DNA from 4 places in the Paracoccus seriniphilus genome. Region 2 is predicted to be linked to each of the others. Evidence: riboswitches for the same ligand, from Rfam matches in the RefSeq annotation. Region 2 holds a riboswitch; each other region holds the start of a gene.
What was found. A riboswitch is a leader RNA that binds a small molecule or an ion and turns the genes downstream of it on or off. The one in region 2 is predicted to bind thiamine pyrophosphate.
Positions count from the first base shown of each region.

Region 1: linked by a shared signal. The riboswitch ahead of JHW44_RS19090 (YkoF family thiamine/hydroxymethylpyrimidine-binding protein) and the one ahead of thiC (phosphomethylpyrimidine synthase ThiC) in region 2 are both predicted to bind thiamine pyrophosphate.
Region 3: linked by a shared signal. The riboswitch ahead of JHW44_RS13390 (thiamine ABC transporter substrate-binding protein) and the one ahead of thiC (phosphomethylpyrimidine synthase ThiC) in region 2 are both predicted to bind thiamine pyrophosphate.
Region 4: linked by a shared signal. The riboswitch ahead of thiD (bifunctional hydroxymethylpyrimidine kinase/phosphomethylpyrimidine kinase) and the one ahead of thiC (phosphomethylpyrimidine synthase ThiC) in region 2 are both predicted to bind thiamine pyrophosphate.

Region 1 is NZ_CP067132.1:131,828-139,052, reverse strand. It holds gene JHW44_RS19105 (ABC transporter substrate-binding protein) at 1-930, opposite strand, end outside; gene JHW44_RS19100 (ABC transporter ATP-binding protein) at 927-1,670, opposite strand; gene JHW44_RS19095 (ABC transporter permease) at 1,663-2,418, opposite strand; gene JHW44_RS19090 (YkoF family thiamine/hydroxymethylpyrimidine-binding protein) at 2,442-3,053, opposite strand; TPP riboswitch at 3,044-3,150, opposite strand; gene JHW44_RS19085 (hypothetical protein) at 3,179-4,237, opposite strand; gene JHW44_RS19080 (TetR/AcrR family transcriptional regulator) at 4,365-4,883, opposite strand; gene JHW44_RS19075 (alcohol dehydrogenase family protein) at 4,956-6,035, shown strand; gene uxaC (glucuronate isomerase) at 6,081-7,225, opposite strand, start outside.
Region 2 is NZ_CP067129.1:1,150,222-1,157,446, reverse strand. It holds gene JHW44_RS05710 (Tex family protein) at 1-380, opposite strand, end outside; gene JHW44_RS05705 (cation:proton antiporter) at 441-2,960, opposite strand; gene thiC (phosphomethylpyrimidine synthase ThiC) at 3,082-4,884, opposite strand; TPP riboswitch at 4,984-5,107, opposite strand; gene JHW44_RS05695 (Hint domain-containing protein) at 5,263-6,264, shown strand; gene JHW44_RS05690 (hypothetical protein) at 6,379-6,642, opposite strand; gene glnA (type I glutamate--ammonia ligase) at 6,823-7,225, opposite strand, start outside.
Region 3 is NZ_CP067129.1:2,731,048-2,738,272, forward strand. It holds gene JHW44_RS13375 (substrate-binding domain-containing protein) at 59-1,108, opposite strand; gene aroC (chorismate synthase) at 1,249-2,349, opposite strand; gene mutS (DNA mismatch repair protein MutS) at 2,346-4,982, opposite strand; TPP riboswitch at 5,083-5,184, shown strand; gene JHW44_RS13390 (thiamine ABC transporter substrate-binding protein) at 5,219-6,205, shown strand; gene JHW44_RS13395 (ABC transporter permease family protein) at 6,181-7,225, shown strand, end outside.
Region 4 is NZ_CP067129.1:2,174,803-2,182,027, reverse strand. It holds gene JHW44_RS10680 (HesA/MoeB/ThiF family protein) at 1-913, opposite strand, end outside; gene JHW44_RS10675 (thiamine phosphate synthase) at 910-1,506, opposite strand; gene JHW44_RS10670 (thiazole synthase) at 1,503-2,273, opposite strand; gene thiS (sulfur carrier protein ThiS) at 2,275-2,463, opposite strand; gene JHW44_RS10660 (FAD-dependent oxidoreductase) at 2,441-3,433, opposite strand; gene thiD (bifunctional hydroxymethylpyrimidine kinase/phosphomethylpyrimidine kinase) at 3,430-4,233, opposite strand; TPP riboswitch at 4,289-4,393, opposite strand; gene JHW44_RS10650 (retropepsin-like aspartic protease family protein) at 4,431-5,006, opposite strand; gene JHW44_RS10645 (MarC family protein) at 5,006-5,623, opposite strand; gene JHW44_RS10640 (twin-arginine translocase TatA/TatE family subunit) at 5,782-6,015, shown strand; gene tatB (Sec-independent protein translocase protein TatB) at 6,038-6,520, shown strand; gene tatC (twin-arginine translocase subunit TatC) at 6,522-7,225, shown strand, end outside.

The DNA of each region.
Region 1 (7,225 bases), on a different replicon from region 2:
TGTCAGAACATCGCCATCGCTGTCCTTCAGAACGCCGCTGTCGAACAGGAAGTGCGCCATGTTTGCAAAGCGTTCGCCGTCGATCTTGCCCACCGGCGTGTCCCCGTCGCGCAGATAGCCGCCAGCCGCAATGGCGACCATCGAGGCATGGACCAGCGCCTGATTGGGAAAATCGCCCGACTGGATCAGGATCTGCGCGGCGGCGCGGGGATGGTCGGCGGCCCATTCATAGCCTTTCTGGGTTGCCAGCATGAAATCGCGCACCATGTCCGGGTGTTCGGCCAGAACCTCGCTACGGGTGCCGATATAGCCGTTCTGCTGGTCGGGAATGCCATAGTCGGCATAGGTGAAGGATGACTGTTTGCGGCCCAGAAGCTCGCCGTTGACGCCCTCCCATGTGGCGACTTCCAGCGTGAAATCCACCGCGCCAGAGGCCAGCGCTTCATAGGCGCCGGTGCCAAGCGTGACCGTGTCCCAGACCGGTTCCCCGCCATCATTTGCGATCATCGTGCCGATCAGCGCGGCTTCCCATGCGCTGCCGAAACCGGCATAGGTCTTGCCCGACAGATCGGCGGGGCGGGTGATTTCGGTATTGTCGCTGTTATAGACGAGCCGCCCGTTTTCGTGCTGCATCGTCGCCCAAAGCGCAACCAGATCGGCATCGGCGGCCTTGGCACTCATGAAACCCAGCGAGGTCAGATAGGCGAAATCTGTCGCACCCGCCGCCAGCAGTGCCGAAGAACTGGTGTCGGAATAGGGCAGAATCTCGACATCCAGCCCGGCGTCTTCGTAGAATCCACGATCCTGCGCGACGACAAGGCCGATATGATTGGTGTTCAGCGTCCAGTCCAACGCGATGGTCACCGGCGTTTCGGCCAGGGCCGACAGGGGCGCGATCAGGGTCGCGGCAAATATAAGAGGGCGGATCAAGTCGTGGTCTCCTTCAGCAGCAGGGATTTCAATCGGTCACGCAGGGGCGCAAGCGTTGCTTCGTCGCGTTGGTCGCGCGGGGTGGTTACCGGGATATCGGCAATGATGCGGCCGGGACCGGATGACATGACGATGATCCGGTCTGCCAGCGTCGCGGCCTCATGCAGATCATGCGTGACCAGCAGAACTCCGCGCGGGCGTTCGTGCAATCTTTGCAGCAGCCAGTCCTGCATGCGCAGGCGGGTCACGGCGTCCAGCGCCGAGAACGGCTCGTCCAGCAGGATGAAGCGGCCTTCCTGAACGACGGTGCGCAGGAAGGCTGCGCGTTGGCGCATTCCGCCGGACAACTGAGCGGGGAACATCTGCTCGCAGCCTTCCAGACCGAAGGTTGCAAAAAGCGGGGCCACTTGCTGGCGGGCATGATCGCGCGAAAGTCCGGCAATTTCCAGCCCGATGGCCGCATTCTGGATGATGGTCAGCCATGGAAACAGCGCATCGCTTTGCGGTTGATAGCACAGGGCCGGATGCGGGCGTGTCACGGGGACGCCATCCAGAAGCAACTGTCCACTTTCCTGCATGGCATCGGGCAGGATGCCGGCCAGCCATTTCAGCACCGAGGTCTTGCCGCAGCCCGAGGGGCCGATCAGCGCGGTCATGGTCCCGTCGGCCAGCGAAAGCGACAGCTCTGACAGCAATTCGCGTTCTCTGGTGCGGATCGACAGCTTGCGGATCTCAAGCATGGCTGCGGGCCTCTGGCCCCTTGGCGGTCAGCCGGTCTATCAGCCGCAGCACGCCCAGCAGGGTCAGGGTCAGGCAGGCCGATACGACCACTGCGGCCAACACCAGATCGGCCCGGAAATTGTTCTTGGCCGACAGGATATAGATGCCCAGCCCGCGCCGTGCCCCGGCATATTCGGCAAAGATCGTCGCGACGATCGCATAGGTGGCCGAAATCCGCAGGCCCGCCAGAAATGCCGCACGCGCCGAGGGAAGCGTGGCGCGGCGAAATACGCTCCAGCGGCCCGCGCCCATAGACCCCAGCAATTCACGGAAAGCAGGCGGGGTTTGACGATAGCCCGACAACAGGCTGAGCAGCATCGGAAAGAAAGTGACAAGGATCACCAGCAGGACCTTGGGCAGCAGGCCAAAGCCGAACCACAGGATCATCAGCGGCGCCAGCGCGACCAGCGGCACGGTCTGGCTGGCCACGAACAGCGGCATCAGCCCTCGTTCGGCCCAGCCATTGAAATGCAGCAGCACCGAGGTGACAAAGGCAAAGCCCACCGACAGCGAAAAACCCAGCGTCGCCACCGCCAGCGTCACACCGGCATGCATGCCGATCTCGGCGCGGTTCTGCATCAGCGCCCGGAATACCCCGGAAGGCGGCGGCAGGATCAGCGGCGAGACATCCGCCATGTGGCAATAGACCTCCCATCCCGCCAGCAGCAGGACGGCAAGGATCAAGGTCGGCAGGACGCGGGTCAGCATGAGGCTTTCCTTGCGCTGCAGCCTCAATCTTTGCTGGGGCTGTTGGCCGAGGCGGTCAGATCGATGGTCACATGTCCCTCGGCTGGACCAAAGCGCAGGAATGCCTGCCGCAGCGTTTCGAAGACCGCGCCGGCATCGCCGCGCAGGCGGGTGCAGAAGTTCTTGGAACGCAGGAAGGTGCCCGAGGATTTCAGGAACTCGATGCAGCCGTAGATTTCGTCCATATGCCGATCCTGGCCCAGCACATACAGGGAAAACTGCACATCGATCTGCACGCCCATATCCGGGGCTTCAGCCACGGCCTCTTGTGCCTGAAGCTGTCGCTGCGCCAGCGGTGTATTCTGGGCTATGGCCAGAATGTCGCAACGGCAGGATGGATCATCGGGTTCACCGGGGCAGCCGCGCGACAGGGTGACATGCATGGTCGAATGGGCAGGATTGCGTGCCGTCGTCGCGAACAGGTCGCGGATCGCATCAATCAGCGGACCGGGCGCGCCGACCATCAGCGTGGACATGTCATCAGTCTCGATGCGCAGATCGTCACGATAGGGGTCCAGGGCCTTCAGCCCGGACATGATGACCTGAACGAAATCCGAGGTCATCGGATAAAGAGACACTTGTGCGCCAATGAACATGCGATCCTCGCTCCGCCGGCATTACCCGGATCAGCTGTGAAGGGTTCGCGCTGCAATGCGCATCTCAGCCCCGCTGTGAGCACCCCCGTTTATGGCGCGCAACATCGGGCAATGGCATGCTGCTGTCAAGCGTCCGGGCGGCGTCGAAACGCGAAGCCGTGCCGAAATGGCGATCCCGGCAAATATTGCGAGATTGCGCGGCGCAGCGATGGCGGTTTCCGCTCTTCCTGCAGATAGGGCAATATCCTGAATATTGCGGCGCTGGCGTCGCGCATCAACTTGATCTGCTCTTTCTCGGTCGGAAAGGGATCCTTGGCACCTTCGCTCAGATCGGACAGATCGAACAGCGCCTCCAGATCGGGTCGGAACCGGCGTCGCAGGGCTTCGATCTGATCGGCGTGCTGCGACACGATCCAGCGGCGTCTGTCCAGATGATAGACATCGCGCGATCTGGAAATTCCTGCCGGCGCCAGTTTCTGGGCCGCGCTCGTGATCGCCGGAGCGGTCAGCTGCAGTTGTCGGACGGCCAGCCCGGACATCTGGCTGAAGGCCAGCGAAAAGGAAGTATTGGCGGGCTCGGCCGGCGTGATCAGATCGGCGGTTTCGGTGATGCCAAGGACATTGAGAAAGTCATCAACAGCATTGCCATTCAGCAGGTGACAAGGGTCATAGGGGCGCAGGATGATGCTCTGCTCTCCGAAACTGTCCGCATATTCGTCGATGATCTGGCTGTGCAGCAGCCTGGCGTGATGCTGACGCAGAAATTGTCGGGCCGTGGATGTTGTGGCATCGGCCTTGACCCGCTGTTTGAACAGGCTCTCGACGTAAAGATCGGGGCGTCTGAGATAGACCACGATCCTGGTTTGATCCTGCAAGGGTTCGGGCAGGATGTCATGCAGGCGTGTCGCCACGCCGGGCTGAGAGAGCAATTCGCCGCTGAGGATGGCATCGCGACACCGGGATCGTGCCAGTTCCCTGTGCAGTTCGCGGCCGAAACGCGCGCCATCCCCCGACAGCAGCATGGCCGCCACCGGATTGTGGTGGATGCGCATGTCAGCCGGCTTCTGGCGGCCCGCATGCAGATAGCGCAGCGAGTGCTTTTCCAGAAACGGCGCATTCATATTCAGAACGTGCTGAATGGAGGATGATCCGGTCTTCTGGGTGCCGATATGGATGTATAACATTCCTGATCAAGACTCTGAATTGCGTCCGGTTCCAGTCGTGGCCGATCTGCCCGATGGCGGCTGTGGCCGTTTTGCAAGGTGCGGCCTTGCCGCTCTGCAGGCAAGCGGGTTTCCCCGTGGTTGCGATCTATGAGCCAAGCAAGCCCTGCGCCAACAGCTTCGCACTGCTGACGGCCTTTTCCCGATGCAGAGGCCAGGTCTGGGTCAGACCTTCCACGATCAGCAACAGGGCCACTTCCCGACCTTCCAGCCCGGTTGCGGCTGCGGCACGCGCAGCGACCTCGGATTTGTGGCGCTCCAGCAGGTCGCGCAATCTTGCGTCGCCGGGGGCGGCAGCAACGGCGGCGTGAAACAGGCAGCCGTGCGAGGCCTCGGCGATCATCCAACCGCCGACCCGATCCATCAGGTCCAGCACGGCCCGGCGCGGATCCCGAGGCAGATCATCAAGGACATGCGCCAGATAGCGCCGGTGCCGATACTCCAGCGCGGCATAGACCATGTCGCTGCGCGAGGGGGTGTATTTGTACAGCGTGCGCAGGCTGACCCCGGCGGCATCGCGCAAATCCTCGACGCTTGGTTGTGCAAAGCCACCCGTGGCGAATGCGCGCTCAAGCCCGGCTGAAATTCTGGTCATCATATCGCTCATGCTTGACCATGTAGAATGTTTGCTCTACCCGAGCAAGTAGAGCAAACATTCTACCAAGACGAGGTGATCGCGATGACTGTTCCCGAAACCATGAAGGGCGTGGTTCTGACCGGCCATGGCGGTCTGGACAAGCTGCAGTGGCGCGAGGATCTGCCGGTGCCCCAGCCCGCAGCGGATGAAGTCTTGCTGCGTGTGGGCGCGGCGGCGCTGAACAATACCGACGTGAACACGCGGACCGGCTGGTATTCCAGGAGCGTGCGCGGCGATACGGCCTCGGGTGCCAGCGAAGGCTATGGCGGGGCGACCGAGGCCGATGGCGCATGGTCGGGCGCCGCGTTGAAATTTCCCCGCGTCCAGGGTGCTGATTGCTGCGGAGAGATCGTCGCGACAGGGGCCGATGTCCCGCCGTCGCGTATTGGCGAGCGGGTGCTGCTGCGGGCGATGTATGCCACCGGTCCGGGGCGGGGTGATGGTCTGGACTTCGAGACCCTGGGTTCGGAATGTGACGGCGGATTTGCCGAATATGTCACCATGCCGGCGCGCCACGCGATCGCGGTGAAATCGGACCTGTCGGACGCCGAACTGGCGACTTTTCCCTGCGCCTTTTCCACCGCCGAGGGCATGATCCAGCGCGCTGCTCTGGGGGCCGAGCGTGTGCTGATCACCGGGGCTTCGGGCGGGGTCGGCTCGGCCGCGATCCAGTTGGCCAAAAGACGCGGGGCGCATGTCACCGCGCTGACAGTGCCGCAAAAGGCGGGGGCGTTGCTGGAACTGGGGGCCGATGAAACCCTGGACCGCGACGGGCCGTTTCCCGCGCAGGAATTCGACATGGTCATCGACCTCGTTGGCGGCGCACGCTGGGGCGAGCTGATAGATACACTGCGGGCCGGTGGCCGCTATGTCACCGCCGGAGCGATTGCAGGTCCGATCGTCGAACTGGATCTGCGCACCCTCTATCTGCGTGACCTGTCGCTGTTTGGCAGCACCTTCCAGCCCGACAATATCTTCACCGATCTTGTCAGCTATATCGAAGCTGGTGAGATCCGCCCGGTTGTCGCCGCCAGCTATCCCTTGCGCGATCTGCGCAGCGCACAAGAGGCGTTCCTGTCAAAGGCGCATATCGGCAAGATCGCGATTCAGGTGCGCGACTGATCCGCATTCCGGCCCCTGCATCAAAGATGCGGGGGCCTGTCATGCTCAGTCCAGAAACCATTTCGCGGCATTGCGATAGCTGATGTCGCGCACCAGATCGTTCAGCGCCGTCTGGTCACCGGGCAGCAGGCCGTCCTTGTGCCATTGACCTATCATCCGGCACAGCAGTCGCCGGAAATATTCATGCCGTGTGAAGGACAGGAACGAGCGGCTGTCGGTCAGCATTCCAAGGAAGGTAGAAATCAGCCCCATTTGCGCCAGATCGTTCATCTGGCGCTGCATGCCGTCCAACTGGTCATTGAACCACCAGGCGGTTCCGGCCTGAATCTTGCCGGGGCGACTGCCATCCTGAAAATTCCCGGCAGTGGTGGCCAGAATCGCGTTATGAGCCGGGTTCACCGAATACAGCACCATCGCGGGCAGCTCGTCGCTGCGATCCAGCCGGTCCAGCAAGGCGTTCAAGGGCGCGGCAATGGCAAAATCATTCATGGAATCGGTGCCGGCATCGCGCCCGATCCGTTCCAGCAGGCGGCTGCTGTTATTGCGCAGCGGACCGATATGCAGCTGCATGACGATGCCGCGTGCCGCATAGGCCCGCCCCAAGGTCACGAAAAGCGCCGCGCGCAGGGCTGCTGCATCGGCGCTGTCCAGAACCTCTCCGTCAAGACGGCGGCGCAGCACGTCGTCCAGCTGGCTGGACGGATATTCGGCCCCGCAATCAAGCAGTTCGATGCCGTGATCGGCCGCCCGACAGCCATGCGCGACGAAATGGTCCAGACGCTGCAACAGCGCCTCGGCCAGACCATCGAAATCGCGGATTTCGCTTCCGGTCAGGGTTGCCAGGGCCTGAATATAGGGCACGAACCCCGCGGCCTCGATCTGGAAGACCCGATCGGGTCGGAAACTGGGTGCGACGACAAGCTCGGGATCGCCCTGCAATTTCTTGTGGTGGGCCAGATCGTCCAGCGGGTCATCGGTCGTGCCCAGGAATTTCACATTCATCTGGCGCAACAATCCGCGCGCGCCGAATTCCTTGCCGGGCAGCATCGCATTCACATGGTCCCAGACCTGATCTGCCGTGTCGGGGGACAGAACCGTGCCCTCCAGACCGAAATAGCGCCAAAGCTCCAGATGCGACCAATGGTGCACGGGGTTCATCACCAATCGGGGCATGGCCTCGGCAAAGGCAT
Region 2 (7,225 bases):
AAGGGCTCCAGCCCCTTTTCACGGGCGATCATGGCCTTGGTGCGCCGCTTGGGCTTGTAGGGCAGATAGATGTCTTCCAGCGAAGCCTTGGTTTCCGCACCCATGATCGCGCGGGTCAGCTCATCGGTCAGCTTGCCCTGATCACGGATCGATCCCAGGATCGCCTGCCGTCGCGATTCCATCTCGCGCAGATAGACCAGACGTTCGGACAGGGTCCGCAGTTGCGTATCGTCCAGACCGCCCGTGACCTCCTTGCGATAGCGCGCGACAAAGGGCACGGTCGCGCCTCCGTCCAGCAATCCGGCCGCCGCAGTGACCTGCGCAGGTGTGGCATTGATTTCGGTCGCGATCGTGCGGGCAATGCGAAGAGCGGCGTCCATCTGGTCCTCATATCTGTTGAGGGACCATGTCTAGCGCCCCCTGCCAGTGCCGCCAAGAGATCAGTCCAGCGACAGTTCCGGCAATCGCGCCGCTTCCTCGATCTTGGTCTTGCCTGAAACACTGTCGCGCACGGCCTGGCGCAAAGCCTTTGAACGTTTCAGCACCCGGCGAAAGGCCAGTTCATCCAGTTCCAGCAGGCTGGTCGGGGTGATTGCGGTGATCTGGGCCCGACGGGGTTTGCGCGTCAGAACACTCATCTGGCCGAACATGTCACCCCGACCCAGCCGCGTGGTCTGACCGGCAATTTCCTGCTCGACCGCCCCCGAGGCGACAAAGAACACGCTGCGCGCCGGGCTGTCCTTGCGCGAAATGACCTTGCCGGCATTGTAATACCGTGTCTTCAGAACCCGGGTCAGACGCTTCAGCTCTCCCTCGTCCAGATCCGCGAACAGCGGGAACTGACGCACGAGCTCATTCTTGCGCATGGCCAGATCAAGGGCGGGTCGCCCCTCGGCCTTTTGCCGGCGCCGTCCGATGTCGGCCATCAGCGCCATATGCAATTCGGCCCCGATCAGACCGTCTTCACGCATGGCGTTATATTCATGTTCTTCGAGGCGCAGTGCGGTGCGGCGGATAAAGCGCCGCTCCAGTTCCTCGGCATAGCCCGGATATTGCAGGCGCAGCCCTTCCAGCGCGGTTTCCACCGCCTCGACCCGGCGGTTCAGCAGCTCATGCAGCAGCTCGGCGACCCGGCGACCGTGAATCCGGCGGATGCGATTGTCGATGAAGCCATGCAGATCCCGCATGATCAGGCGTTTGGCCAGCAAGGCCTCGAAACGGTCGGCCGTCATGCGCGCCATCGGTCCCGCAATATGCAGCCGGTTGTGAAGGAAAGCCACGAAGCGGAAGGTGCCGCCATATCGCAGGCTGCGCCGCGCGGCGCGTTGATAGCCGTTGCGCCCGCCCACCCGCGCACCTTCGATCAGGCGGTCGACATCGGACAAAATGCGCTCGGACAGTCGCGAACTGATCGCGCGTTCGCGAAAGCGGGTCAGAATGGCTTCGCGCTCATGCGCAGCCAGGGCGATCAGCCCCAGCGTAATGCGATCGCGATCGAGGATTTTCGTATTGTCATCGGATTCCGCCCGCGCCACGGCGAGATCCAATCGCTCGGCGAAACGCTTTGCTTCGGAGCGGACCGTTTCTCGTGTCAGCTCATAGCTTTCCGCCGTGGTAGCGACCTCTTCGCGCACGGTTTGCAGCGCGACGGCGATCACCTGATTGGACAGCGCCGCATCCAGCGGCGACAGCCGGTCCAGGCCCAGCCTGCCGATCACCCAGCGCAGGGTCGTCCCCTGCACCATCAGCGTGAACAGGGTGAATCCCGTGGCCAGAATACCGACCAGGCGCTTGGTCTCGACTGGAACGCTCTGGCTTTCGGTGACGGCCAGCGCCAGAGCCAGCGTCACCGCCCCGCGCAACCCGCCCCAAAGGATCGCCACGCGATAGGGGCGCTCGACCCGGGGGGACAACCGCATCAGTGTCAACAACGGCAACAGGCCGAACAGGATCAACGCACGGGCCACGAAAGCCGCAAGGATCACCACAAGGATCAGCGCATAGTCGCCGGGGCGGACCTCGCCCATCAGCCGCGGGATCAACAGCGCCGCCAGAATGAAGATCAGCGCCCCGGCCCAATGGGCCAACAGGTCCCATTCCTCGCGCAGATTGGTCCAGAAGGCAGGCGACAGATGTCCCGGCCCCGTCAGGTTCAGCGTCAGCCCCGCAGCGACCACCGCGATCACCCCCGAGGCACCGAACATCTGTTCGGCCCCGACATAGGCCAGATAGGGCACGGCCACGGATACCGACAGCTGCGCCAGCTCATAGCGGCTGAACCACTGCATCAGCAGCAACGCCATCCGGGCGACCAGCAGGCCCGTGATCACCCCGCCGCCAATCAGCATGGGGAACTGACTGAAAGCCTGAGAAAAGCTGGGGTCGGGCACCCCCAGCATCACAAAGCTCATGAACAGGCCGAACAGCGCGATGGCGGCGGCGTCGTTCAGCAGGCTTTCGCCTTCGATGATCCGGGACAGACGTCGTGGTGCCGACAAAGAGCGGAAAATCCCAACAACGGCCGAAGGATCGGTGGTCGAGACGATCGAACCGACCAGCAGGCAGACCACCAGCGGCAGATCGCTGACCCATGCCAGTGCATAGCCGATCATCAGCGTTGCCGCGACCACGGCCACCACGGCCAACGTCAGGATCGGCACCCAGTCATCGAACATCCGCCGGACATTCATCCCCAACGTTGCCTGAAACAGCAGGGTCGGCAGGAACACGTAAAGGAAGACATTCGAGCGGATCGGCAGCGCCAGTATCGCCTCGGCGACAGGATTCAGCGCATCGGTCAGATCGGTCCGCAGAAAGAATATCGCGCCGGCGCCAATCAGAATGCCCAGACATGCAAGGATCACGCTATAGGGCAGTGACAGCCGCGCAGCCAAGGGCTCGGCCGCCGCGATGACAAGAAACAGCAACGCCGTTATCGAAATCAGAAGCGCAATATCCATAGTATTGAGATAGCGGGAAAAACCGTCTCAGGGAATACAGAGGGTGACGGCTTTGCCACGCATTCTCGTGACCGGTGCAGCACAATCACAGGCAGATTGCGCCGCACCGGCCCTGGCGGGCCTAGCCCTCGACCGGCATATAGAGATCTCCGCCGTCGCGATATTTCTCGGCCATTTCTTCCATGCCCTTGGAGCGGGCCTCAGCACGGATGTCATGGCTGATCTTCATCGAGCAGAACTTCGGGCCGCACATGGAACAGAAATGCGCCACCTTGTGCGCCTCCTTGGGCAGGGTCTGATCGTGGAACGAGCGCGCCGTTTCCGGGTCGAGCGACAGGTTGAACTGGTCTTCCCAACGGAACTCGAAACGGGCCCGTGACAGGGCGTCATCGCGCAGTTTCGCCGCCGGATGACCCTTGGCCAGATCGGCCGCATGGGCGGCGATCTTATAGGTGATCACACCGGTTTTCACGTCGTCGCGGTCAGGCAGGCCCAGATGTTCCTTGGGGGTGACATAGCACAGCATCGCGGTGCCGAACCAACCGATCATCGCCGCACCGATGGCACTGGTGATATGGTCATAGCCCGGCGCGATATCGGTGGTCAGCGGCCCAAGCGTATAGAAAGGCGCCTCGCCGCAATGGGTCAGCTGCTTGTCCATGTTCTCCTTGATCTTGTGCATCGGCACATGACCCGGACCTTCGATCATCACCTGGCAATCCTTGGCCCAGGCGATCTGCGTCAGCTCTCCAAGGGTTTCCAGCTCGGCGAATTGGGCAGCGTCATTGGCGTCGGCAATCGAGCCAGGCCGCAACCCGTCACCCAGGCTGAAGCTGACATCATAGGCGCGCATGATGTCGCAGATTTCGTCGAAATGCTCGTAAAGGAAGCTCTCGCGGTGATGATGCAGGCACCATTTCGCCATGATCGAACCGCCACGGCTGACGATGCCGGTCACGCGTTCGGCGGTCAGATGGATGAAAGGCAGGCGCACGCCAGCGTGGATGGTGAAATAATCCACGCCCTGCTCGGCCTGTTCGATCAGCGTGTCGCGGAACACCTCCCAGGACAGATCCTCGGCCACGCCGCCGACCTTTTCCAGCGCCTGATACAGTGGCACCGTGCCGATCGGCACCGGGCTGTTGCGGATGATCCAGTCGCGGATGTTGTGGATATTGCGCCCGGTGGACAGATCCATGACGGTATCGGCCCCCCAACGCGTGGCCCAGACCATCTTTTCGACTTCCTCTTCCATCGAGGAGGTCACCGCCGAATTGCCGATATTGGCGTTGATCTTGACCAGGAAATTGCGGCCGATCGCCATGGGTTCGATTTCGGGGTGGTTGATATTGGCGGGAATGATCGCGCGCCCGCTGGCCACTTCCTGACGGACGAATTCCGGCGTCACATGGTCGGGAATGGATGCACCCCAGTCATGTCCGTCGCGCACCAGTTTCTCCTTGGCGGCACGCCGGCCCAGATTTTCTCGGATTGCGACGAACTCCATTTCCGGCGTCACGATACCGGCGCGGGCATAGGCCATCTGGCTGACCGCCTTGCCCTTCCTGGCGCGCAATGGCTGATTGCGAACCGGGAATTCAGGCGTCAGCCGGTCGCCCGAAACAAAGCCATTGTCCTCGGGCTTGACCTGCCGCCCCTCGTAGCGTTCGACATCACCGCGCGCCATGATCCAGCTTTCGCGCAGGCGCGGCAGCCCCCTGTTGATGTCGATCTGCGCCTCGGGATCGGAATAGGGACCGGAACTGTCATAGACGGTGACCGGCGGCTCCATGGCCGAAACATGCAGGTCGATCTCACGCATGGGCACGCGAATGTCGGGATGAAGCTCGCCTGCGTGCCAGACCTTGCGGGAGGCCGGCAAGGGGCCGGTGGTGATCTGCGGGATAGGTCTTTGATCGTTCATGCGCGTCTCCTCAAGCACAACTCGAAAAGACCCGAGATGATGTATGAGGCAGAAAGCGACCGGTAACGGCCATGATCGGCCGCAACGGCCCAAGGAACGCGATTCGTCCCTCGGTCTTCCTACGCCAGTCTCAACTGGGTCAGGTTCAAAGGGTCGCGTCACCGCAGGTTGCCCTGCCAATCAGCCTCTCAGTCCCTTCGGCGGGACTCCCCTGACAGGGCGCAAGATTTCCGAACTGCCGGCTATTGTCAACCATTGTCGAAGAATCGATCACTCCGGAAAGCACGCAGCGAACCTATCCCAAAGAACGTTTCCATTCAGGCCCGGACTGTCGTAAAGTTTATTCAATATATTTTTCAGATAGTGAGATTTTACCCGATGCCGACGAGTTTCAACGAGCAAGTCTGGACGCTTGATCCATACGCGCCTCCGCCTGAAGGAACGGTCCTGACCGTCAGCCTCGTCACGCTTACCGACGAAAATGACGATGATGAAATCCTCGGCAGCTCGGGTGACGAACTCAATGGTGAGCCGATCTCGAACAGTTTCCCCGGCGATACGGTGACAGTTCGTCTGGCTGATGGCAGCGAACAGACCATCACGGGAATCACCTTTGGAATGGCGGATGGCACTGCCTATTTCACGCCTACCGACGGCTCGATCCTGACGGATGCGACACTTGTCAGCACGACATTTGTCCTTGGCCAGGGTGGTGTCTCTCGCGACGATCTGGGGCCCGTATGTTTCACGCTTGGAACGCAGATGACCGGGGCGGATGGCTCTGCCGTTCTCATTGATGACCTGAAGGTCGGCGATCAGGTGATGACCACAACCAACGGGTATGAGACCGTCAAGACGATCCGCTGGATTGCGCGCCGCACGATCGATCGCGATGAACTGAAATCCAATCACAAGCTTTTCCCGGTGCGGATCACGGCCGGTGCCCTGGGCGAGGGATTGCCCCATCGCGATCTGGTCGTGTCGCGTCAGCATCGCATGCTTGTGCGTTCCAAGGTGGCCCAACGGATGTTCGGGCAGGACGAGGTTCTGATCTCTGCCGTGCGCCTGTGCCCCCTGCCCGGCGTCTATATCGATGATGCGGTCGAAAGCGTTACCTATGTCCACCTTCTGTTCGACGATCATGAGATCCTGATTGCCGAAGGCTGTGCCACGGAAAGCCTGTTTACCGGCCCCGCCGCCCTGCACGCGCTGGAGTTCGAGGCGCGCCAAGAGCTGTTCTCGATCTTTCCGGAACTGAAATCGCGCGTGCACGCGCCACAACCGGCCCGTATCATTCCCAAGGGTGCGCGGCAAAAGCAGCTGATCAACCGTCATGCAATGAACGACATTCCAATTCAGGCCGGACAGCCAGCCGCCTGATCCGCCACTGAACACATGTGAAAAGACGCGCGAAGGCAGTGCTTTCGCGCGTCTTTCGTGACGGGATCGGTTTCTTCGTCCCTTCGTTTCCACGTCGGCAAATGCCGTCATGTGTCAACGGTCACCACGGCTGGAAGGGTCGATCAGCCCGCTGGACGGGAAAACGGTCACGGTAATCAGCCGATCACCGTCAATGTCGCGACGCACCAGCTCCTTGCCGATCAGGACCGATTTAGCGGCAACCTGACGGGTAATCTCGGCCTTGGCCCTGACCGGGAAATCGGGGCGTTCATGCGCCTGGCGGGCCGCATTGGCGGGAAGGGCAGCACCCAGAACGGCAACGGCGGTCAGGATAGCGGAAAAACTCTTGAAGGTCATGATATTGGCTCCTTGTATCTGATGACGTGAACCGTGTTGGCTCTGACAGGCGATACGCAGGAACCCGGGATTATATTTCACCCCATACGTTTTCGTGATGGTCCCGCACGCCAGCGTGAAGGAACCGAAATGAAAAGGGGCACCTAACGGCGCCCCTTTCCACTGTCTTCGAAACGGCGATCAGCAGGAGTAGTACAGCTGATATTCGACCGGATGGGGCGTATGTTCGTATTCATACACTTCTTCCCATTTCAGGGCCATGTAGCCCTCCAGTTGGTCGCGCGTGAACACGTCGCCCGCCAGCAGGAAGTCCATGTCTTTTTCCAGCTCTTCCAGGGCTTCGCGCAGCGAACCGCAGACGGTCGGGATTTCGGCCAGTTCTTCGGGCGGCAGATCGTAAAGATCCTTGTCCGAAGCAGCACCCGGATCGATCTTGTTCTTGATGCCGTCAAGACCGGCCATCAGCAGTGCCGCAAAGCACAGATAGGGGTTGGCCGAGGGATCGGGGAAGCGGGCTTCGACACGCTTCGCCTTGGGCGATTCCGTCCACGGAATACGAACGCAACCCGAGCGGTTACGTGCC
Region 3 (7,225 bases), 1.2 Mb from region 2:
CGACCTCGTGCAAAATTGCCCCGCCCGGATGGTTCCGGGCGGGGCTGGTAAGAAATGGTTACTCGGTCACTTCAAGCTTGACCGAACCGGTCGTGACAGCTTCCTGCAGCGCAGCGCGTTCGGCGTCATCCAATGCGACCAGACCACGCTCTTCCAGATATCCACCGGGTGCCAGGGCGTTTTCCGACATGTATTCCTCGACGAATTCCTGCAGATTCGGGATCACGCCGCGATGCGCGTTCTTGACGTAGAAGAACAGCGGACGCGACAGCGGATAGTCCCCCGAAGCAATGGTCTCCATCGTAGACTCGACGCCGTTCAGCTTGACGTCTTTCAGCGTGTCCCGGTTTTCGAACAGGAAGGAATAGCCAAAGATGCCCAGGGCGTTGGGGTCGCTGTTCAGACGCTGCACGATCAGATTGTCGTTTTCACCAGCTTCGATGAACGGACCGTCGGTGCGCATGCGCGAGCAGTTTTCCTTGACCCAGTCGTCATTGCCCGAAGCTTCGGCGATGGCCTCGATTTCCTCGATCGATTCACAGCCGGCATGCATGGCCAGCTCGACGAAAGCATCGCGGGTCCCCGAGGTCGGGGGCGGGCCCAGAACAACGATATCGGTGTCGGGCAGCGAGCTGTCGATTTCCGACCATTTCGTATAGGGGTTCGCAACCATCTTGCCGTCCTGGGGCACTTCGGCGGCCAGAGCCATGAAGACCTGGGCCAGCGTCAGGTTCCAGTCGGTCTCATTCTCGCGGCTGACGGCCAGCGACAGACCGTCATATCCGATCAGGGCTTCCGAGATATCGGTCACGCCATTGCTGACGCAGAGATCGTATTCCGATTTCTTCATGGCGCGCGAAGCACCGGTCAGATCGGCGGTATCTTCACCAATGCCCTCGCAGAAGATCTGCATGCCACCACCGGTGCCGGTCGATTCGACGATCGGCGCGGGCGCTCCGGTCTGATTGGCGAATTCTTCTGCCACGGCTTGGGTATAGGGGAAAACGGTCGACGAACCGACGATGCGGATCTGGTCGCGTGCAGCGGCGGCGGTCGCCGAAACCGCGATCAATGCAATCGCCGATACGGTGAATTTCGTGGTGTTCATGGATCACTCCTGGGTCGGTCATTTCCCTGAAAGGGCTGCCCCCGACCTAAGCGTGAAGAATGACGCTCACACGACAAATAGATGACAGTTATGTAACAGCACCGACCAGAAGCCCGGCCGACACCCTGCGGTTGTCACATTCAGCCGATTTCACCACGTTTCCCGCCGGTCTGGGCACGATCCATCATCAGATGATCCAACAGGACGCAGGCAGCCATGGCCTCGGCCACCGGCACGGCACGGATTCCGACGCAGGGATCATGACGGCCCTTGGTGATCAGATCGACCTCCTGCCCATGCTGGTTGATCGTCTTGCGTGGCGTTGTGATCGAACTGGTCGGCTTGACCGAAAAGCGCACCGCGATGTCCTGCCCGGTCGAGATTCCGCCCAGAATCCCCCCCGCGTGATTGGACAGGAACTGCGGACCGTCCGGACCCATGCGGATTTCATCGGCATTTTCCGTGCCCGTCAGCGCGGCGGCAGCCATGCCTTCGCCGATTTCGACGCCCTTGACCGCGTTGATCGACATCATGGCTGCTGCCAGATCGGTATCCAGCTTGGCATAGACGGGGGCACCCAGCCCGGCGGGACAGCCCTGGATCAGCACTTCGAGCGCCGCGCCGACGCTGTTCCGGGATTTGCGGATGCCATCCAGATAATCCGACCATGCCTGGACTGCGGTCGCATCGGGCAGAAAGAACGGGTTGCCGGAAATGGCCTGCGGATCAAAGCGGGCGCGATCCAGATGCATCTCGCCCATCTGCACCATGTAGCCGGTGATCTTCAGTTCGGGCAGCAGATGCGCCAACACCGCCTGCGCCACACCGCCCGCCGCGACCCGCGCAGCGGTTTCGCGCGCGCTGGAACGCCCGCCGCCGCGATAATCGCGCAGGCCGTATTTCAGATGATAGCTGATATCGGCATGGCCGGGGCGAAAGCTGGTCGCGATCTCGCCGTAATCCTTGGAGCGCTGGTCGGTGTTTTCAATCATCAGCTGGATCGGCGTGCCGGTGGTGCGACCCTCGAACACGCCCGACAGGATGCGCACCTGATCGGGTTCCTTGCGCTGGGTCGTGTGTTTCGACGTGCCGGGGCGCCGACGGTCCAGGAACTGCTGGATGAACTCTTCGCTCAGCGGCACGCCGGGCGGTGTCCCATCGACGGTCGCGCCAAGCGCAGGACCGTGGCTTTCTCCCCAGGTGGTGAACCGGAATTCGCGACCGAAAGTGTTATAGCTCATGCGGTATCTCCGGACAGGGATTTGAGTTCATAGATCAGTTCCAGCGCCTCGCGCGGGGACATTGCATCGGGATGCACGTCTTTCAACCGCGCGTCCAGAGGGCTGGCCTGACTTTTGGCGGGCTGGGCCACAGGGGGCGCGGCGCGAAACAGCGGCAGATCATCGATCAGGGCTGCCGGGCGCGAGGCCCCCTGGCGTTCACCAGATTCCAGCGCATCCAGAACTTCGCGCGCGCGCTCGACCACCGAAGCGGGCAGCCCGGCCAGCCGCGCCACCTGCACCCCATAACTGCGATCTGCCGCGCCCTTGCGCACCTCGTGCAGGAAGATCACATCGCCTTCCCATTCGCGCACGGCCACAGTCGCATTTTCAACCCCGTCCAGACGCGCGGAAAGGGCCGTCATCTCGTGGTAATGGGTGGCAAACAGGGCGCGACAACGATTGGCGGCGTGCAGATGCTCCATCACCGCCCAGGCAATGGACAGGCCATCCCAGGTCGCCGTGCCGCGCCCGATTTCATCCAGAATCACCAGAGCATGATCATCGGCCTGATTCAGGATCGCCGCGGTTTCCACCATCTCGACCATGAAGGTCGACCGCCCCCGTGCCAGATCATCGGCGGCCCCCACGCGGCTGAACAGCTGGCTGACCAGACCGATATGCGCGCGCCGGGCCGGCACGAAAGAGCCCGCCTGCGCCAGCACCGCGATCAGGGCGTTCTGGCGCAGGAAGGTCGATTTACCCGCCATGTTCGGACCGGTCAGCAGCCAGATTGCAGGTGTTTCCCCGCTGGTCAGGTCGCAGTCATTGGCCACGAAGCTTTCCGATTTGCGCTTCAGCGCACGTTCGACAACAGGGTGACGGCCACCCTCGATCTGAAAGGCACGGCTGTCATCCATCTGCGGACGCGTCCAGCCCTCACCTGCGGCAATATCGGCAAAGGCGGCTGTCAGGTCGATCTCGGCCAGCGCCCGCGCCGCTGTCCCGATCGGACCCGCCTGCGCCAGCACCGCCGAACGCAGCCGGGCGAATATCTCTCGCTCGGTCTCCAGTGCGCGGTCACGGGCATTGAGGATGCGTGTTTCCAGCTCGGACAGTTCCACGGTGGTAAAGCGGATCTGATTGGCCGTGGTCTGGCGATGGATGAAGGTCTCATTCAAGGGCGGCGCCAGCATCTTTTCAGCATGGGTGGCGGTCGTCTCGATGAAATAGCCCAGCACGTTGTTATGCTTGATCTTGAGGCTGCTGACCCCCGAGAGTTCCGCATATTGCGCCTGCATTCCCGCAATCACCGCGCGACCTTCGTCGCGCAGACGCCGGGTCTCGTCCAGATCCTCGTCAAAGCCCGGCGCAACGAAGCCGCCGTCGCGGGCCAGCAACGGCGGTTCGGCGACCAAGGCATCATCCAGAAGATCGATCAGTTCGTCATGGCCGGTCAGATCGGCGGCGGCCTCGCGCAGGATCTGCGCGGAATCCGGTGCCACCGTTTCGGCAATCAGCGCCCCCTGCGTCAGACCAGCGCGGATCGCAGCCAGATCACGCGGGCCGCCGCGCTCCAGCGCCAGACGTGACAGCGCACGGTCCATATCGGGCACGCGGCCAAGGGCCTCGCGCAGATCAGTGGCCAGCCGCCGATCCTCGACCAGTTGCGCCACGGCGTCCTGCCGGGCCTGTATCAGCGCCAGATCCCGCGACGGCGCACTGATGCGCCGCTCCAGCAAGCGTCCACCTGCTGCCGTCACCGTGCGGTCAATCGCCGTCAGCAGCGAACCTTCGCGGCCACCGGACAGGGCCTGCGTCAGCTCCAGATTGCGCCGGGTTGCCGCATCGATCTGCATCGCCCCTCCCGCGGATTCGCGGACCGGTGGGCGCATCAGCGGCAGTTTGCCCTTTTGAGTCATATCCAGGTAGTCGACGATCGCACCCATTGCCGACAGTTCGGCGCGTTCAAAGCTGCCAAAGCCGTCCAATGTTTCCACGCCGTAAAGCGCACAAAGCCTGCGCGCGCCGGCGGTGCTGTCAAAGGCGCCTGCAGGCAGATCGGTCAGTTGCGCGTCGGATTCGGCCGCCAGATCTTCCAGCCCCGATCCCTCGAGCGCCAGCAATTCGCGCGGTGCCAGCCGCGCCAGTTCCGGCGCAAGGCGCGACAGGGGACAGGGCATGACCTGAAATGCGCCGGTCGAAATGTCCACCCATGCCAGCGCTCCTTCCTCGCGGATCTGCGCGAAGGCTGCCAGAAAGTTGTGACGCCGCGCCTCCAGCAGGGTTTCCTCGGTCAGCGTGCCCGGCGTCACCAACCGCACGACATCGCGCGCCACGACCGATTTCGAGCCGCGCTTGCGGGCCTCGGCCGGGTCTTCCATCTGTTCCGCAATGGCAACGCGAAAGCCCTTGCGGATCAGGGTCAGCAGGTAACCTTCGGCCGCATGGACCGGCACGCCGCACATCGGGATCGGCTGTCCGCCATGCGTGCCTCTCTTGGTCAGGGCGATGTCCAGCGCGGCGGCGGCCTGCACTGCGTCATCAAAGAACATCTCGTAGAAATCGCCCATACGATAGAACAGAAGCGCGCCGGGGTTCGCCTCGCGGATCGCAAGATATTGCGCCATCATCGGGGTGGGCTGATCGCTCATGGGGGTCCTTCATCTGCGGTTAGAGGCGGTTCTAGCTGTCTGCGCCCGGCTTGAAAACCGCGCTTTCACCTTGCAGCATTCATCCGCCGCACTATGTTCATCGCATACCTCGGGGGGCCCGGCACCGGGCTGAGACGCGATTCGCGGACCCGTTGAACCTGATCCGGTTAGCGCCGGCGGAGGGAAGGTTTCGCTGTCCTTTCTTTCGCAATCAGAACCTGAAAGGAGGCCCGGCGATGTTGAAACCGACTGTCCTGACCCTTGCCCTGCTGACCGCCACGTCAGCAGCCGCGCAGGAAAAGCCCGTTCTGACCGTCTATGCCGGCGATTACATCGCCAGCGAATGGGGTCCCGGCCCGCAAATCGAGGAAGGTTTCGAATCCTTCTGCGAATGCGATCTGAAATTCGTCACTGGCGACATCCTGCCCCGCATCCTGATGGAGGGCGAGAAGACCGAGGCCGATATCGTCTTTGGCCTGAACACCGACGTCACCGCCCGCGCGCGTGCCTCGGGGCTGTTTGCGCCGCATGGTCAGGATGTGTCGAATCTGTCTCTGCCCGTCGCATGGCAGGATGACATCTTTCTGCCCTATAACTGGGGTGAAACCGCCTTCATTTATGACGACACGCGTCTTGAAAACCCGCCCGCAAGCTTCGAAGAGCTGCTGGCAGCGCCTGACGACCTGAAGATCGTCCTGCAGGACCCACGTTCCTCGATTTCAGGGCTGGCACTGCTGCTGTGGGTCAAGGCCATCTATGGTGACGACGCCGCGCAGGCCTGGGAAAGGCTGGCGCCCAAGGTGCTGACCGTGACCAAGGGCTGGTCGGAAAGCTATGGCATGTTCACCGAGGGCGAGGCCGATATGGTTCTGTCCTACACGACATCGCCCGCCTATCATATTGCCGCCGAAGACGATCAAAGCAAACATGCCGCGATCTTTCCCGAAGGGCATTACTTCATGGCCGAACTGGCCGCGCAGCTTGCCTCGACCGATCAGCCGGAACTGGCTCAGAGCTTCATGGACTGGATCCTGACGCCCGATTTCCAGAAAACCATTCCGCTGGCCAACTGGTCCCTGCCCGCCAAGCTGGATCAGGACGCATGGCCCGAGGTGATGCGCAACCTTCCGCGCCCCGAAAAGACCCTTTTCTATAGCGAAGACGAGGCAGAAGAGCTGCGCAAACCGGCGCTGGATGAATGGCTGCAGGCATTTTCGCGGTAAGGCGCGATGCCGGGGGAATCGCGGTCGCTTCGGGGCTGGCCGCGCTGATCCTGGGCACGCTGGCCGCAGTTGCATGGCAGGCCAGGGGTCTGTCGGCACTGCAGATATGGGATTGGCGCGCCGTCTGGTTCACGATCTGGCAGGCAGCCCTGTCGGCGGCGCTGTCCGCCATTCTGGCGGTGCCGGTGGCCCGTGCGCTGGCTCGGCGGCGCTTTCCGGGACGCAGGGCCCTTGTCACCCTGCTGGGGGCCCCTTTCATCCTGCCCGTGATCGTGGCGATCATGGGGCTGATCGCCGTATTCGGCAGGACTGGCGCAATCAACGAGACGCTGCGTGCCATCGGCCTGGGCGAATTTTCTGTCTATGGCTGGCAAGGGGTGATCCTGGCCCATGTCTTCTTCAATCTGCCCCTGTCGGTTCGCCTGATTCTGCAGGGCTGGCAGAGCATTCCGGTCGAACGTTTCCGCCTGGCGGAAAGCCTTGGCTTTGCGCCCGCCGACATGAGCCGCCATCTGGAAAGACCGATGCTGCGCGCGGTCCTGCCGGGTGTCTGTCTGGCCGTGTTCCTGGTCTGCCTGACATCCTTCACGGTAGCGCTGGCGCTGGGGGGCGGTCCTTCGGCCACCACGGTTGAACTGGCCATCTACCAGGCGTTCCGTTTTGATTTCGATCTGGGGCGCGCGGCCGCGCTGGGACTTGTGCAGATCGCGCTGAGCCTTGCAGCCTTGCTGATGGCACGCCACATCGTGGCACCGGCTGCCTTTGGCGCGGGACTGGACCTTGATCGGGGTCCGGCTGCTCCGCGCGGCTTTCACCGCCTGGCGGATGCCATTGCAATCACGCTGGCGACGCTGTTCCTGCTGTGGCCCATCGGCGCGGTGGCCGTTCAGGGCCTTCCCCGAATCCCTGCCCTGCCCGCCGATGTCTGGGCTGCCGCGCTGCGTTCCATCGTGATGGCCCTGCTTTCGGCTCTGCTCGCGGCGGGGCTATGCCTGACCCTTGCACTGACGATTGCCCGGA
Region 4 (7,225 bases), 1.0 Mb from region 2:
TCTCGGCCGCATGCCATGCGCGCAAACCTGATTTGCAGCACAGCACCGTTCTGGCCCCGGGGCTGGGGGTCGGAAGGTCGGCGTCAATTCTGTCCGGGGCAATGCGTCGCGCATTGGCAGTGGCCAGCGGGCCTTCCTCGGGTGCGCGCAGGTCGATGACCAGATCCTGTGCTGTCAGATCGGAAGGGGCAATGAATGGCACGGCATGCACGGGTTCGGGCGCATTCAGGAATCCAAAGCCGCCAAAACGATAGGTCTTTGCATCAAAGCTGACGATGCGGCCAAGGGGCGAGTCACCCGTCTGGGCCAAAACCGCCAGCGCCATCTGCGCCTGAATCGCGCCGATGATCCCGACCACCGGCCCCAGAACGCCCTCGCTGGCACAGGTTCCCGCGCGTCGGGGCAGCGACGGAAAGACCGCGCGCAGGGAGGGAGCGCCGGCGCAGAACCCTCCGGCATAACCCTGCTGGCCAATGACCGAGGCCGAGATCAATGGCATGTCATGGCGCCATGCGTGATCGGACAGGATATAGCTGCTGGCAAAGCTGTCGGCGCAATCGAGGATCAGATCCACGCCCTGCGCCAGACCGGCGACATTGGCCGGATCAAGGGCGGCAATGACCGGCTCGATCCGGCAATCCGGGTTCAGCCCGGCCAGAGTCGCAGCAGCGACCCTTGCCTTGGGCTGACCGATATCGCCCATGCGGAACAATGTCTGGCGGTGCAGATTTCCCTCTTCGACATGATCGGGGTCGACCAGTCGAATGTGACCGATTCCGGCACCGGCCAGATATTGCAGAACCGGCGCACCCAGACCTCCGGCACCAATGACAAGGACGCGGGCTGCAGCCAGCCTTGCCTGTGCATCGGGTCCGAATTCGGGCAGCATGATCTGTCGTGCATAGCGGTTCATCGCGTTGCCTCCAGCCATTGAACGATGCGCCGTGACGGTGTCGGGTGCAGGGTGATGTCGGTCACGGCAGAAACGATATCGGCCCCTGCGGCAAAGGCCTCGGGCGCGCGTTGTACTGACAGGCCGCCGATTGCGACCAGAGGCGTCTTCCCGCAGAGCTGCCGCCACAGGGCCAGGCGGTCCACTCCCTGTTCGTGCCATTTCATTTTTTTCAGGATCGTCGGCCAGACCGGACCAAGGGCGATGTAATCGGCCTTCAGCGACAGGGCGCGGCCCAGTTCTGTGCGGTCATGGGTGGAAATTCCCACACGAATTCCACGGCTGCGGATGGCGGGCAGATCGGCGCTGTCCAGATCCTCCTGTCCCAGATGGACCCATTCACAGCCAAGGTCGATGGCCTGCTGCCAATGGTCATTGATGACCATGGTGGCCCCGGCTGCACGGCACAGATCAAGACTTCGGGCCAGCAGTGCACGGGTTTCATCCGCCGACAGATCCTTGATGCGCATCTGCACCAGTCGCACACCCAGAGGCAGCGCCAGTTCCAGCCAGTCGGGATGATCGAAGATCGGATAGAAACGGTCCAGGGTCATGCCAGTTCCGCCATGCCGATCAGCGGGGTCGAGGGCGCGGCCATGTCGCGCGGCTCGATCGGGTCGGCCTCGAAGGCCAGTCGACCAGCTTCGATGGCGCGGGCAAAGCCCTCGGCCATGGCCGCCGGATCACCGGCCTTGGCAACGGCCGTGTTCAGCAGGACCGCGTCAAATCCCATTTCCATGGCGCTGGCCGCATGGCTGGGCAGGCCAAGACCGGCGTCGATCACCATGGGGATATCGGGGTATTGTGCGCGCAGCATCCGCAGCCCATAGACATTGTTCAGACCCAGCCCGGTCCCGATGGGCGCCCCCCAGGGCATCAGGACGCGGCACCCGGCATCCAGCAGGCGACCTGCCAGCACGCCGTCTTCGGTGGTATAGGGAAAGACCTTGAAGCCGTCTTCGGTCAGGATGCGCGCAGCCTCGACCAGCCCGAAAGGGTCGGGTTGCAGGCTGTCGGGATGACCGATCACTTCCAGCTTGATCCAGTCGGTCTGAAAGACCTCGCGCGCCATATGGGCGGTGGTGACAGCCTCGCGGACGCTGTGGCAGCCGGCAGTATTTGGCAGCAGGCGCACGTTGAGATTGCGGACCAGTTGCCAGAAGGGCGCGGCGCCCTTGTCGCTGCCCTCGCGGCGCAGCGAGACAGTTGCAATCCCCGCACCCGAGCGGCGAAAAGCCTCGGCCAATACGGCCGGAGAGGGATATTGCGCCGTGCCCAGCATCAGGCGCGAAGGCAGATCGCAGTCATAGAATTGCACCATCCTAGCCCCCTTGCATCGGCGACAGGATTTCCAGCCGGTCGCCGGCCTCCAGTCGCTGATCGCCCCGCCGGTCGGCTGGAACGAAGGATTCATTCACGGCCGTGGCAAAGCGGGCATCGGTAAACCCAAGCTCGGTCAAGGCCTCGTCCAATGTTGTTGCGGCGACCTCATGCGGGGTGCCATTCACCATGATCTTCATCCATCACCTCGGGGATTTTGCCTTCAAGAACCAGATCGGCCACCATCCGCGCCATGGCGGGGGCAAGCAGGAAGCCGTGGCGGAACAGGCCGTTCACGAAGATCCTGTCTTCATGACGGCGGATGCGGGGCAGGTTGTCGGGGAATGCCGGGCGCGCATCGGCGCCCAGTTCCAGCACGGCGGCTTCGGCAAAGGCCGGGTCCAGGCTGTAGGCCGTGTTCAGCAGTTCCACGACCGAGCGCAGCGTCGCCGGGCCGCGATTCTCGCTTTCCAGCTGAGTCGCGCCCAGCATGTAGACGCCATCGCCGCGCGGCACGATGTAAATCGGGTGGCGCGGATGCAGCAATCTGACGGGGCGCGATATCTGGACCTCGGGCGCGCGCAACACCGCCATTTCCCCGCGCACGCCGCGCAGGTCGGTCAGGCGGTCCCCGGCGGCCAGCCCACGACAGTCAATGATCTGCCCGCGCGGTGCATCCGCCTGAACGGGCACCCCTTGGCTGGCCAGACTGCGGGTCAGGATGTCCAGCGCGTCACGCGGGCAGATATGTGATTCAGCCGAGAAATGCAGCGCGCGGGAAAAGCGCGGGGCAAGGGCGGGTTCGGCCCGACCCAACTCGTCGCGATCCAGCCAGCGATGGTTTTCGGTGCGCCGCGCAAAGCGGTCCAGCTCGGCCCGGTCGCGCCCCGGTGCCAGCACCAGTGATCCGCGGCGGGTGACGGGAACGCCTGCCGCCTGCCACCAGCCCTCGGCCTCGCGGCCCAGCCGGACGACGGGTTCCTCGGCGGTTTCGCCTTCGCAATCGGGGGCCAGCATGCCGCCGGCCCACCATGAACAGGCATGCTGTCCCGCCGGACCGGCGGGATCGACCAGTTGCACGGCGGCGCCGCGCCGGGTCAGTTCGGTTGCCACACAGAGGCCCGCGACCCCTGCGCCCAGAACGGTGAAAAGATTTTTCATGCCCAGACCTCGTGGAAATGATGCACCGGGCCATGGCCCTTGCCGATCTGCAGCCCGTCGGCCTGCGCAATTGCACGATGCAGCCAGTGATGGGCGTCATGCACGGCCTCGCCAAGCGATGCGCCCTTGCTCAGGCCCGCAGCGATCGCAGAAGACAGCGAACAGCCCGTGCCATGGGTGTTGGATGTGGCCAGCCGGGGCGAGGTGAAATGCTGCGGCGGTTCATCGCTGATCAGCCAGTCGGTACAATCCGCATCTGGGGAATGTCCGCCCTTCATCAGAACCGCACGCGCCCCCAGCCGCTTCAGCGCGGCACCCTGTTCGCAGATCTGGTTGGCCGATCTGGCCGATGGCTGGTCCAGCAGTTGCGCGGCCTCGGGCAGATTGGGGGTCAACAGGGTGGCGCGGGGCAGCAACTGGCCGATCAGCGCGCAGATGGCGTCGGATTCCAGCAACCTGTCGCCCGATTTTGCGACCATGACCGGGTCCAGCACCACGGGGCCGTCGAAATCGCGCAGTTCGGTCGCCACGGTCTGCACGATCCGGGCCGACCCCAGCATGCCGATTTTGACCGCATCCGCGCCAATGTCATCCAGAACCGAGCGAATCTGCCGGGCAACCATCTCGGGTGAGACCGCCTGCGCCGCCTGCACGCCCTGGGTGTTCTGGGCGGTGATGGCCGTGATCGCGGTCGCCGCATAGACCCCCAGTGCCGAAGCTGTCTTGATATCGGCCTGAATCCCGGCGCCTCCGCCGCTGTCGGATCCCGCGATGATCAGTAACCTTGCCGAGCCCTTCATGCCGTCCTCCGTTTTCGGGATGCGGCATGGGACAAAGAGATGTGGCGCGATCTGGGGCCACTCTGTCTCCGTTCCCTACGCCGGCATTGCCCGGATCAGGTTCGATGGGTTGGCACGCGGCCTCTCAGCCCCGACAAGCAGGGCACCCCAACGGAATGGCGCGACGATAGGACAGGGCGATGCGCCTGGCAAGAGCCTCAGCGCTGCAGAATCAGCAGATCGCTTTCAAAGCTGACGCGGGCGAATGTCCGCAGATAGGACATGCCCAGCAAGGAGCCGTCGAGATCACCATCGATGACCCAGGCCCGGACATTGCGGTCGAGGATATCGCCGATGGCCAGCTCGTCGATGGTCACGGGCGCGGTCTTGACCTGACCGTTGGCGGTCATGGCGGTGCCGATATAGGCCAGATCTCCGGTGTCGATACCGATGCGTCGCGCGTCTTCCGGGCCAAGGGCGATGGATGAGGCACCGGTATCGACGATGAATCGGACCGGGACGCCATTCAGCTGCGCGGTCAGGTGAAAATGCCCGTCCCGCGAGGCGGGGATCTCGATGCGCCCGCCACTGGTGACCATCTGTCGCTGACCGGACAGGCCGCCATTCATCCACAGTTCCGAGGCAAAGAACGCGCCGGCAAAGATCACGACCCACAGGCCCAACTGCCGCAACGCCTTGCTGCCGCGACCAGACAGTTCGAACAGCACTGCGCCGCCGATCACCACCAGAAGCACGATGTAATAGGCCAGCCGCATGCCGTCATCGGTCGCCATCAGAACAGCCCCGATCCCTTCAATCCGTCAAAGACGAACTGGACGGAAAGCGCGGCCAGCAACATGCCCAGCAGACGGGTGACGACCATGACACCGGTGCGCCCCAGAACCCGTGCCAGCGGGGTGGACAGGTGAAACAGCACCATCGCGATCAGCAGCACTGCCAGCATCACCAGATTGATCAGCAACAGATGCAGCCAGCCGCTGTCCTGTCCGCCCAGCAGAATCATCGTGGCCAATGCGCCCGGTCCGGCCAGCAGCGGCATGGCCAGCGGAAAGACCGAAGGGTCCTGCGCCTCGGGATCGGCGCTGCCCTGACCCTCGCGACGTTCGGTGCGCCTTTCGAACAGCATGTCGAGGGCGGTCAGGAACAGCAGCATGCCGCCTGCGACACGAAAGGCCGAGATCGAAATGCCGACGGCAGACAGGATCGCTTCGCCCGCAACACCGAACAGCATCAGAAGCACGGCGGCAATGACCACGGCGCGAAAGCCGATATGGCGGCGCTGCGCGGCATTCATTCCGGGGGTCAGCGCAATGAAGATCGGGGTCAGCCCGATCGGGTCGATGACCACGAACAGCGTGACGAATGCGGTGATGTAAAGCGACAGGTCCATGCCACCTTATCGCCCGCGTCGGATGCTCTGCCAAGCGCAGGAACCGAAAATAGAATGCGCCCGAACTCAATCGTGACCGATTCGGGCTTTGCAATCCTGCCTGCAAGGCCCTAAATCTGACCCGCGGGCGGAGGATCCGTCCGACAAGGGAGTTTCGTATGCTGAACAATATCGGCCTTCCCGGCCTTCTTCTGATCGCGGTTGTCGTGCTGGTCCTGTTCGGACGTGGCAAGATTTCGTCCCTCATGGGAGAAGTGGGCAAGGGTATCACGGCCTTCAAGAAAGGCGTCAAGGACGGCTCGGAAGAGATCGAAAAAGCCGTCGAGGACACCACGGATACGCCCGGTGAACAGGCGCGCGACGTGACGCCGAACAACACCGACCGCAGCTGATTCGGACGGGGCGCGGCACATCATGTTCGATATCGGCTGGACCGAGCTTTTGGTGATTGGCGTTGTGGCGCTGATCGTGGTCGGTCCCAAGGATCTGCCGCATCTGTTCCATTCGCTGGGGCGCTTTACCGCCAAGGCGCGGGGAATGGCGCGCGAATTCACCTCGGCGATGGAAGATGCCGCCAAGGGTTCTGGGCTGGATGAGGCCGCGGGCAGCTTGCGCGACATGAAATCGCTGACTTCGAAAAAGGCATTGGGGCTGGACGCGCTGGATCGCGCCGCAGAGCGTTTCGAGAAATGGGATCCCAAGGTTCCCGGCCCGAAAGAGACGGCCAAGCCGGATCCGGGCCTCGGGACCGGACCCTCCGGGGCCAAGGCTCCGGAAGAGGGCAAGACTGGCGCTTCTGCGCCAGCACCGGCTGCCCCTGCCACATCCGAAGCGACCCAGCCTGCGGGGGCGCGGCAGCTTCATGCCGTGCGGCGCAGTGACATGAAAGACGACTGACGTGACGGCAAAAACCGAACAGGACGATGATCTGGACGACAGCTCGGCCCCGCTGATCGAGCATCTGGCCGAACTGCGCACGCGCATCATCTGGTCGATGATCGCCTTCATGGTGGCAATGGTCCTGTGCTATACGGTCTGGAACCCGATCTACAATTTCCTGACACAGCCGATCTGTCACGCGCTTGAGGCGCGGGAACAGGAATGTGGCCTTATCCTTTTGAAATTGCAGGAAGGTTTCTTTGTCGCCATCCGCATTTCGCTGTTGGGCGGTTTCGCGCTGGCCTTTCCGGTCATCGCTTATCAGATGTGGCGCTTCGTTGCGCCGGGCCTGTATCGCAATGAGAAACAGGCATTCCTGCCGTTCCTTCTGGCCTCGCCGATCATGTTCTTTCTGGGCGCGGCATTTGCCTATTACATCATCCTGCCCATGGCCTATGATTTCTTCCTGGGCTTTCAGCAGGGGCCGCTGACACTGCCGGATGACGGCACGGCGGGCGCTGCCGGCGACAACCCGATGGCGGCCATCGTCTTTCAGGGTTCGGTCGATGAATATCTGTCGCTGACCACCAAGTTCATCCTGGCCTTCGGACTCAGCTTTCAGCTGCCGGTCCTGCTGACCTTGATGGGCAAGGCCGGTCTGGTGTCTGCCGAAGGGCTTGCCTCGGTGCGTCGTTATGCCGTCGTGGCGATTCTCGTGCTGGC